DNA from 2 places in the Nocardioides sp. HB32 genome. Region 2 is predicted to be linked to the other one. Evidence: riboswitches for the same ligand, from Rfam matches in the RefSeq annotation. Region 2 holds a riboswitch; the other holds the start of a gene.

Region 1 (4,831 bases), 3.2 Mb from region 2:
GATCGCGTCGATCGGCACGCCCGCGGGGTCCTCGAAGTCGCGGGCGACGTTGGGGACGTTCGCGAGCGTCGTGGTGAAGCGGCTGTTCGGGTGCGCCCAGGGGGAGTCGTCGCCGGGCTCGCGCTCGGAGATCAGCTGGCCCTTCCAGTCGCGCCAGCCGGCGACCTCGGACGGCGGCTGCTTGGTCTTGCCCTCCCACCAGACCTCGTGGGTGTCGGCGTTGTACGCGACGTTGGTGAAGATCGCGCCGGAGCCCGGCCGGATCGAGTCGAGCGCGGTCGGGTTCGTCCTCTCGTTGGTGTCCTTGGCGACACCGAAGACGCCGTTCTCCGGGTTCATCCCGTAGAGCCGGCCGTCCTCGGGGTTGACCCACAGCCAGGTGATGTCGTCGCCGTAGAACTCGACGGTGTAGCGGTCACCGAGCGCGTCCGGCGCCAGCGTCATCGCGAGGTTGGTCTTGCCCGAGGCGCTCGGGAACCCCCCGCAGACGTGGTACTTCTTGCCGGTCTCGTTGTCCACGATGCCGAGCAGCATGAACTGCTCCGCGAGGAACTCCCGCGACGCCCAGCCGTCGTAGCAGGCCTGCCGCAGGCCGTGCGCGATCTTGCCGAGCAGCGCGTTGCCGCCGTACGACGAGCCGTAGTGCAGGATCGTCCGCTCGTCGGCGACCGTCACGAAGTAGCGCTGGTCGTCGGGCGTGCCCTGGCCGAGGTTCTCCAGGTCGCCGGTGACGTGCACCGCGCGCACGAAGCTGTCGGGGTCGGCCAGGCTGTCGACGTACTCCGCGCCCACACGCGCCATCCGGATCATGTGCAGCGCGACGGTCCGCGTGTCGGTGAGCTCGACGCCGGCGGCGTACGCCTCGAGCGGCGAGCCGGGCGGTGCCATCAGGTAGGGCACGACGTACATCGTCTTGCCCCGGGATGCGCCGCGCATCCGCTCGATCAGCATCGGCTTCATCTCCGAGGAGGGCCGCCAGTTGTTGTAGACGCCCTTGTCCGCGGGGTTGCTCGTCGCGACGATCGTGCGCTCCTCGGAGCGCGCGGTGTCCTTGAAGTAGCTGCGCGAGTAGTACAGGCCCTCGCCGGCCGGCTGCAGCTCGCCGACGTCCAGCGCCTCCTGCACGAGACGGGCGTCGTCGTCAGCGCTGACGACCTCGACCCGCTCCGCGCCGGTGATCTCGGCCCAGTGCGCGACGTACTCGCGCACCCTCGGATTCTTCAAGCCCGCCTCGTCGAGGACAGTCTCCACGTCGACCATGAACTGCACACCCTTCGGTCCGCTCGCCCGGTGCTCGCACCGTACCCAACATCGCGCACCGGTGCGCCTCCGGGGTAGGGACGGAAGTCCCGATCGCTGACACCGTCTGCAACGGCGCTCCCACGGTGCGGGTCACGCCGCCGGCCCGGGTCCATGACGAGCGTCACCCGGTCGAGCCACCACGGTCCGGGCTCAGCGCAGGCCGATGCGGTGCGAGCAGGTGGGCCAGGCGCCCCACCCCTGGTGGTGCTTGATCCGCTCGGCGACCCGGATCTGCTCGGCCCGGCTGGCCCGGCTGGGCAGCGAGGCGAGCTTGCCGCCGCCGTACCCGCGCCAGGTGCCGATGCTGATCTGCAGGCCGCCGTAGTAACCGTTGTGGGTGTTGATGTGCCAGTTGCCGCCCGACTCGCAGCGGGCGAGCCGGTCCCAGGTCCTGCCGCTCGCGGCGTGGGCGGGGGCGTCGAGGGCAAGGACGGGGACGAGGGTCGTGGCCGTGAGGGCAAGGGCCGACACGAGGGTGCGCATGCGCATGGAACAGCTCCTCCGTGCGCCTGCGAGGTGAGCTGTCGGGTTCGGGCTGGAGTTGCCCGGTCACGGCCGTCGTCCGGCACGTGGCTTCACCCCGAGGGCCGCGGTGCGGCCCGTGGAACCTGTGGGTCCCCCGCTCCTGTCCGAGCGTGTTCATCGATGACCACCCTCCGGCCGGACAGGACTCGGCGCGCTCGGAGGGTCACCCCGCGGTGGCAGGGCTCCTCGACGGTAGGCAGGCGGCCGGCCGCGGACCAACTCCGCGCCGGTGTGACTCACCGCACCTGCACGCCAGCAGGCGGTCGGCTCAGACGCCGCTCAGCTCCTGGGCGCGCTCGGGGTCGAGCTGCTCGATCCGCCTGCGGCCGAGGAGCAGCAGGCCCAGTCCGACCAGCACCAGCGGGATGCCGACAGCGAGACCGACGACCGGGACGGTGGTCTCGATCAGGGTCAGCAGCGAGAGGTTGTCGCGGGCGTCGTCGACGTTGGTCTGCACCTGGCCGGCGGTGAACGCGAGGTCCAGGTCCAGGACCGTGCCCACGCCGTCGGCGACGCGCTGCTGGTGGATGACCTGGTTGATGATCGCGCCGGTGCGCGGCTCGATGTAGTACTCGGTCGAGCTGGCGTAGCTGCCCGGGAGGTCCGCGACGACGTCCACGCCGTCGGCGTTCGCGACCGCACGGTAGACGTAGGTCTCGAGGCCGTCGATCTCCTCGGTGCCCTCGTACGTCGCGTCGACGGCGGCGCCGACCACGCCGTCCCAGACCGGGTAGGTCTTCTTCTCGGCACCGAACGGCCACTTGTTCTGCAGGCCCTCCTCGTGCAGCGCGTCCGCCGGCAGGTACTCCGGGTCGTCGACCGTGAGGCCGGTGTGCCGGTCCGCCGCGAACACGTCGGTCTCGGCGGAGATCAGCCGCGGGTCGTCGCCGTCCACGCAGCCGTCGATGCCGTCGGCGTCCCGGACCAGGCAGAGCGAGGTCGCGAACGCGACGACGTCCTCGTCGGAGGCGTCGGCGTCGGCCTTGTTCGTGCTCCACGCCAGGACCGGGGTCTTCTCGAGCTGGAGGTCGGCGTTCGGCACCTCCGCGGTACCGGAGAGGTACGTCGTGTTGTCGGTGTCCAGCGGGGTCCGCTCGATCTGGCCGGGCGCCCACGCCCGGGCCACGATGCCGGCGACCACGAGGAACACTCCGAGCCCGACCAGGACCAGGGCGACGATCTTGCGCATGCTTCTTCTTCCGTGTATCCGGACGGGGGCGGTCCGAGAGCGGGCAAGTCCACCACAGCCGGACCCGCGCCGGCACATCGGGCCGGCGTCCGAGCCGCCTGAACAGGATCGCCCGCGCGCCGCCGAGCCGCGCCGGGCGCAGGTCGTCACCGTCGGGCTCGCTCGTGGCCACCTCCACGTCGGCGGACCGCAGCCGGCCCTCGGGCCGCACCGTGACCTGTCGCCGGTGCGCAGCTTCCGCGCCCCTCCGGCGGAAGCCGGCAGGCCCAGCAGCTACGCCTGCGCCGGTGGCGCCAGACTCGCCGCGACCCCACGCAGGGCGCGGCGCGACCTGATCCCGAGCTTGGTGAAGATCTTTCCCAGGTGCCACTCGATCGTGCGCGTGCTGAGGTACAGCCGCTCACCGATCTCCTGGTTCGTGAGCCCTTCGGCGGCCAGCGTGGCGATCTGCTGCTCCTGGGCGGTGAGGTCGGTCCTGGACTCCTCCGTACGACGGCGCACCCTCTCCCCCGTGGCCAGCAGCTCGCGCCTGGCACGCTCGGCGAACGCCACCATCCCGATCGTGTCGAACATGGTGTACGCGGACCGGACCGCATCGCGAGCGTCCGACCGCCGGCCCTCCCGACGCAGCCACTCGCCGTAGAGGAGATGGGCGCGGGCCAGCTCGGGCCGCAGCTGGGTCCGCGCCAGCTGCTCGACCGCCGTCCGGTAGCAGCTCTCCGCCTCGTCACCCTCGCTGAGCAGGGCCCGGGACCGCGCTTCGACCCCCCACGCCCAAGCCGTCTCCGCCGCGGTTGCGGCGTCGGTCAGCCGGGCGAGCGCCTGTCTCGCGGCGTCGTCGTGGCCCGATCGCACTCCCGCCTCCACCAGCTCCGGGAGCGCCCAGGCGGAGAGGAACAACTCCGGCTGCTCCGCGCTTGCCTCCTCCGCGGCGACGAACGCCAGTTCGTAGCTGCCCACGCCGTTGAGGAGGACAGCCCTTGTCCATCGGGTGAACTGCAGCTCAAAGCCATGGCCGACCGCGCTCCCGTGCTCGTTGACGGTGTCGATGAGCGCCGTCGCCTCCTCCGTGCGACCGCGGAGAGCTTCGACCAGCATGGCGCCGTACGGCGCGATCCGGGTCCCGGTCGCCTCGACCACCGCGTCCACCTCCGCCTTGGCCGCGGCGGCACCGGCGAAGTCACCTCGCCAGGCAGCCACGATGGCCATGGTCGACACCAGGAGAGGGAGCCGGGCCAGCGCACCGGCGGCCCGCATGAGATCGACCTGGCGCTGCAGGATCCGCTGCAGGGCCTCCTCGTCCCAGAGCAGGGACGGCGGGTTGCCCATCATCCAGCCCCACCGCAGGCTGTCCTCGACCGAGAGGTCGGGCGAGGCGAAGATGTTCATGGCTCGTCGCAGCAGCGGCGCCGCGGCGACGCGCCCCTCGGTGATCGAGGTCGACAGACCCTCCAGGAGGATCCCGGCTGGTCCGGGATCCGCCACCTGTGGCAGTCGAGCCGCCGCCGTCGAGACGGCGAGCAGGCTGGTGTCCCCGCCCGGCTCTCCGGCGAAGACGGCGGCAGCCCAGGCCTCCAGGTAGGTCTCACGCGCCACCGTCGGGTCGAGCTCCTTCAGCTGTTCGGCGGCGGACATGAAGAGTCGGATCGAGTCACGGGGCCGGCCGGAGGCAAAGGCCAGCTGCCCACGCAGCAACAGCGCATGAGCGACCTGGTCGTCGTCGGTTGCCGCTGTCTCGACGATGGTCATCATCCGGGCCGCCAGGTCGAACTCCCCCGCGTGCACGCTGACCCGTGCGGCTGCCCGCGCGCGGCG
Region 2 (4,831 bases):
GATCCGGGTCAGGCCCAGCGGGTGCGAGCCGAACCAGAGCTGCGCCCAGGCGGGTGGGGTCGGATCGGCGAGGGAGCGCACCATCAGCTGCCGCTGCACCGCCTGGAAGGCGCCGGGGTCCCGGGTCACCTCGAGCGCGTCGACGTCCGCGCGGGTCTCGATGTGCCGGCTGATGCCGTTCTGGACCGGCATGGAGAGCAGCGTCCCGACCGCGATCAGCGCGAGCACGAGCGGCACGACCTCCGGGTCTCGCATCCGCACGCCACGACGCTCCCCCACTGCCCCGACCACCAGCGCGAGCAGCCCGACCCCGAGGACGGCGCCGGCGGCGCCGAGCAGCGAACCGGTCAGCACGTCGTCGTGCTTGGCGTGCGCGAGCTCGTGCGCGACGACTGAGAGGGTCTGGTCCTCCGGCACGTCGTCGACCAGGTTGTCGTAGAGAACCACGCGGCGGGTGTCGCCGAAGCCGGACACGTAGGCGTTGAGCGTCGTCGTACGCCGGGACGCGTCGGCCACCAGCACGTCGTCGATCGGCACGCCCTCCTGGTCGGCGAGCGCGAACACCTTCGTGCGCAGGTCGCCGTCGGGCAGCGAGGTGAAGCTGTTGAAGAGCGGCTCGACCACGACCGGGTAGCCGAAGGACGCGACCATCACGAAGACGCCGAGGGCGCCACCCGCGACGGCCGGCCAGGCCCGCGGCCAGCGTCGCGCGCACCCGACGAGCACGACCAGCAGCACCGACGTGACGACCGCCGAGACGCCGAACGAGAGGGCGACGTCGCGCGCGAAGCCCGACCAGGCCTGGGTGCTGAGCCCATAGTCGAGGACGTGCCGGCGGGCCAGCACGGCGAGCGGCAGGGTCGCCAGCCGGCCGATCAGCGCGACCACCAGGACCGCGAGCACCACCCGCACCCACCACCAGCCGGGCAGCCTCGCCACGATCCGGCGGCCCCAGCTGCTGAAGCCGAGCACGCACGCCACGACGAGCGAGACCGCGAGCGAGGACCACCCCCAGGTGCGGGCCAGCGCGGAGAAGTCCTCGGCGCGCCGGACCTGCTCCGATGTCAGGACCGAGCTCGCCGCCACCGGCGGCGGCGTCCCGCCCGGGACCGGGTGCCACGGCACGAGCACCGCTGCGATCACCACGAACGCGATGCCCCCGACCGCGGTCACGACCCACGCCACGCGGCGGTCTGCGCTGCTCACCCGGCCAAGTGTTGCAGGAGCGTCCGCCACTGCTCCGTGAAGGCCGGCACGCCGAAGCCGAACGTCGACCGCATCGCGCGGCCGACCGGGGCACCACCGTCCACCTCCCGGTAGAACCGCACCAGTGCGGGCTCCCCGCCGTCCCGGGCGAGCAGCCGGTTGGCGAGCCAGGCGCTCTCGTACGTCGCACCGAGGTCCGGCGTGCGGGTGCCGAAATCGTCCTCGGACGGGAGCGATCGCGGCGCGCCGTCCTTGCGCACCTCGGCGATGATCTGCGACGCGGACCGCGGCACCGGCAGGTCGACGTCACGGAGCGCGACGTAGTCGGCGAAGCCCTCCAGGATCCACAGGGGCATCGGGCTGGTGAACGCACCCGTCGCGACGTGCGTCGCCTCGTGGCTCATCACCACCTGCGCACCGGTCGGCTTCAGGCCGCCGAAGACGTCGGGGTTCACGAAGACGTGCACCGGTGCGTCCGCGGTGAGCTGCCCGTCGTCGGACGTCGTGACCGCGGCGATCTGGTCGTAGCTGCCCGGGTCGGCATCCAGGACCCCGTCCAGCGCCTTCTCGGACGCCGGCACCTCGACCACCAGCCCGCGCCGCCAGTCCGGGAGCACGCGTCGTACGACGGGCACGGCGGTGGCCGCCCGCAGCGCGTACTGCCGCGCCTCGGCCGGCGTCCCGTCGACCAGCACCAGCGTCCCCGGCGTACGCCGTACCTGGAGCGGACCCGACAGCCACAACGGCGACACCCGGTCGCCGCCGCCGAACCCGGTCAGCGCGACCCGGTCGCCGTCGTCCTGGAGAGCCACCAGCACCTCCGCGTGCGCCGGCGCCCGGTCGAACCCGGCGAACCGCCAGGTCGCGTCCGCGGCGGCGTGCCACCCACCGTCGGCGTACGCACCCTCGGCGTCGACGTAGCGCAGCGTGAAGTCCTCCACCCGCGCGGCGCGGGCGTTGGCGACGATGCCGGCCAGGCGGTCGGCGGCCGCGTCGTCGCCCGTCGGCGCGAGCGCGCGAGCGGCGTCCTCGTCACCGGTGCGGACGGCGCGCTCGAAGGCGCGCAGCACCTCGCTCGCGAGTGCCGGCGACGGGCTCGACCGGGTGGCGGCCGGCTGCGTCGGGACGACGTACGGACCGTCGTCGACGACGACCACCCAGGAGACGACGCCGACGGCGACGAGCAGGCACAGCGAAAGACCGGCCACCCACCAGAGGGGACGACCGGTCTTCACGCGAAGGAGTATCTCAGCCGGGGCGGACCGCTCCGACGTACGGCATGGCGTGCAGGCCGGTGACCCGGATGCCGGAGCCGGGGTTCTCGGCGTTCACGATCAGGCCGTTGCCGATGTACATGCCGACGTGGCTGATCGGGCTGTAGTAGAAGACCAGGTCGCCCGGCTGGAGGTCGCTCTCGGCGATGTGCGGCCCGGAGGAGTACTGCGCGCTCGACGAGTGCGGCAGGGCCACACCGGCCTGGGCCCAGGCCATCATCGTGAGGCCGGAGCAGTCGAACGCGTTCGGGCCGGCGGCGCCGTAGACGTAGGCCTTGCCGACCTGAGCCATCGCGTACGCCACGGCGGCCGAGGCCCGCCCCGAGACAGGGATGTCGGAGGGCGTGCGGACCGTGCCGCGGGAGAGGATCTCCTGGCGCTGCTCGGCCTGCAGCTGCCCGAGGAGGGTCTTGGCCTCGGCGAGCTTCTTGTCGGCGGTCGCCTTCTCGGCGCCGAGGTCCTTCTGGAGCTCCGCCACCTGCGCGGCCCGCTTGGCGGTCGCGTCGCTGCGGATGTCGAGCGACTTGAGCTCGGTGGCGTAGTCGTCGAAGAGCTGGTCCTGCATGTCGTTGTACGACGACATGGTGCTCAGCTGCGCGAGGAACTTCTGCGGGTCGTCGGAGAGGACGACCTGGCCCATGGCGGAGAGGCTCTGGCCCTCGTACTGCCGGATGACGGAGTCCTGGACCTGCCGGCGGACCTTCTCCAGCCGGTTGCCCTGGCGACCCTGGTCGGCCTTGAGGAGGCCGAGGTCGCGCTTGAGCGAGGTCAGCTCGAGCTTCGCCTCGTTGTAGCGCTCGGAGGCCTGCTCGGCCTCGTGGTAGAGCCGGTCCACCCGGGCCTGGACGTCGCCGATGTCCGGCTCCGCGCTCGCCGGCGTGGAGGGCATGAAACCCACCACTGCGACGAGGGCACTTCCGGACACCAGGGTGATCAGTCGCTTCCGGGCGTTCAGCACGAGCCGGCGCTCTCCTTGTTACGTCGTACGCCTACCGGGTGAGCTGACGGATTCGGGCACGACATTTGCCCTACCTCCGCATCGCGGAGGATTCACCCCAGTGGTGGTCGTCCGAGCACGGCCACCGGTTGGTTCCCCGGCTCCCGGGCCGGCGAACCGGTCCGAGACTCAGCGCGGTGGCCGCGAGGATCCGAGTGATCCACGGTCCGGCCACCTGAGTGCCACACGTTAACGGGGGTCTCGCAGGACGACCAAACTTTCAACGTAAAAGGTGGGCGTGTTTCGCCGCGAGATGGGCATGAGGTGTCACACAGGTCACACCAGTCACAGCAGTCACAGGGGCGGCCGGCTCATGCGGACTCCACGTGTGGCGTGTCGACCGGCTGGACCAGGCGCAGCGGTGGCACCAGCCCGCCCGCGGCCAGGACGTCGAGCGCGCGGGCGCCGTCGTCGTCGAGACTGAGCTCGGGTGGCGGCCCGAGCAGGACGGTCACCACGCAGTCGTGGCAGTGGAGACCCCGCACCGTGCAGGAGTCGCAGTCGATTCTCGTCATGCCGGGAACGGTCGCAGGCACCACCGACAGTGGGACCGGCCGCCCGGGGCACCGGCGTGTCGCCGCTACCGCGTGACCAGGTCCAGGAGCGCGTCGGGCGGTACGACGCGGGCGCCGTCGCGGGCCACGTCGCGGGCGACCGCCTGGTCAGCGGTGACCACCACGACCACCCGGCCCTCGGGCTCGGCCGCGACCAGGTCGCGGATCACGTCGTCGGCGATCACGCCGCGCGGACTGAACAGCACCCGGACGCCGCGCGGCGCGTTCACCGGCGGTCGGTGGTCGGTCTCGGCGGCGTCGAACACGACGGTGGTCTCGGCACCGGTGCGAGCCACCAGGGGGGCGAGCGAGCCCATCAGGCGGACCCGCTGGGCCTCCAGCGACGAGCTGGGCCACGCGGCCTTGCTCACGTTGTAGCCGTCGACGACCAGGCGGGCGCGCGGCATCGCGAGGTACTGCTCGAGCGACGCCTGGCTCGGCACCCGCTGGCCCGCCTCGGCCACGTCGGCCTCGACCCGGTCCGAGGGCGCGCCGCTCACCTGCGGCAGCGCGAGCTCGCGGCGCAGCCCGGTCGCCGCGTCGATCACGGTCTCCAGCAGGATCCGGGCGCGCAGCGTCACCTCGTCGCGCTCGGCCCGCGCGTCGCGGCGTCCCTCCCGGGCGCCCTCCTCGAGCCGCTCGACCTGCGCGCGCAGCCGCTTGTTCTCCCGCTCCAGCGCCGTGGCGCGCTCCCCCGCGGCCCGTCCGGCGGCGGCGGCCTCCTCGGCCGACGCCCGCGCCTCCTTCTCGGTGACCCGGCTCTCGCCGAGCCTGCGGCGCAGCGCGGTGTTGTCGGCCTT

The links. A riboswitch is a leader RNA that binds a small molecule or an ion and turns the genes downstream of it on or off. The one in region 2 is predicted to bind cyclic di-AMP.
Region 1: another riboswitch for cyclic di-AMP. It lies ahead of ACVW2K_RS02660 (transglycosylase family protein); the one in region 2 lies ahead of ACVW2K_RS18550 (NlpC/P60 family protein).

The regions. Positions count from the first base shown of each region.
Region 1 is NZ_JBSSBS010000001.1:503,592-508,422, forward strand. Features, by position in the region: gene ACVW2K_RS02655 (phosphoenolpyruvate carboxykinase (GTP)) at 1-1,260, opposite strand, end outside; gene ACVW2K_RS02660 (transglycosylase family protein) at 1,453-1,791, opposite strand; cyclic di-AMP (ydaO/yuaA leader) riboswitch at 1,794-1,948, opposite strand; gene ACVW2K_RS02665 (DUF3068 domain-containing protein) at 2,096-3,016, opposite strand; gene ACVW2K_RS02670 (ATP-binding protein) at 3,290-4,831, opposite strand, start outside.
Region 2 is NZ_JBSSBS010000001.1:3,692,221-3,697,051, forward strand. Features, by position in the region: gene ACVW2K_RS18540 (M48 family metallopeptidase) at 1-1,206, opposite strand, end outside; gene ACVW2K_RS18545 (hypothetical protein) at 1,203-2,441, opposite strand; gene ACVW2K_RS18550 (NlpC/P60 family protein) at 2,455-3,369, opposite strand; cyclic di-AMP (ydaO/yuaA leader) riboswitch at 3,451-3,622, opposite strand; gene ACVW2K_RS18555 (hypothetical protein) at 3,789-3,992, opposite strand; gene ACVW2K_RS18560 (NYN domain-containing protein) at 4,058-4,831, opposite strand, start outside.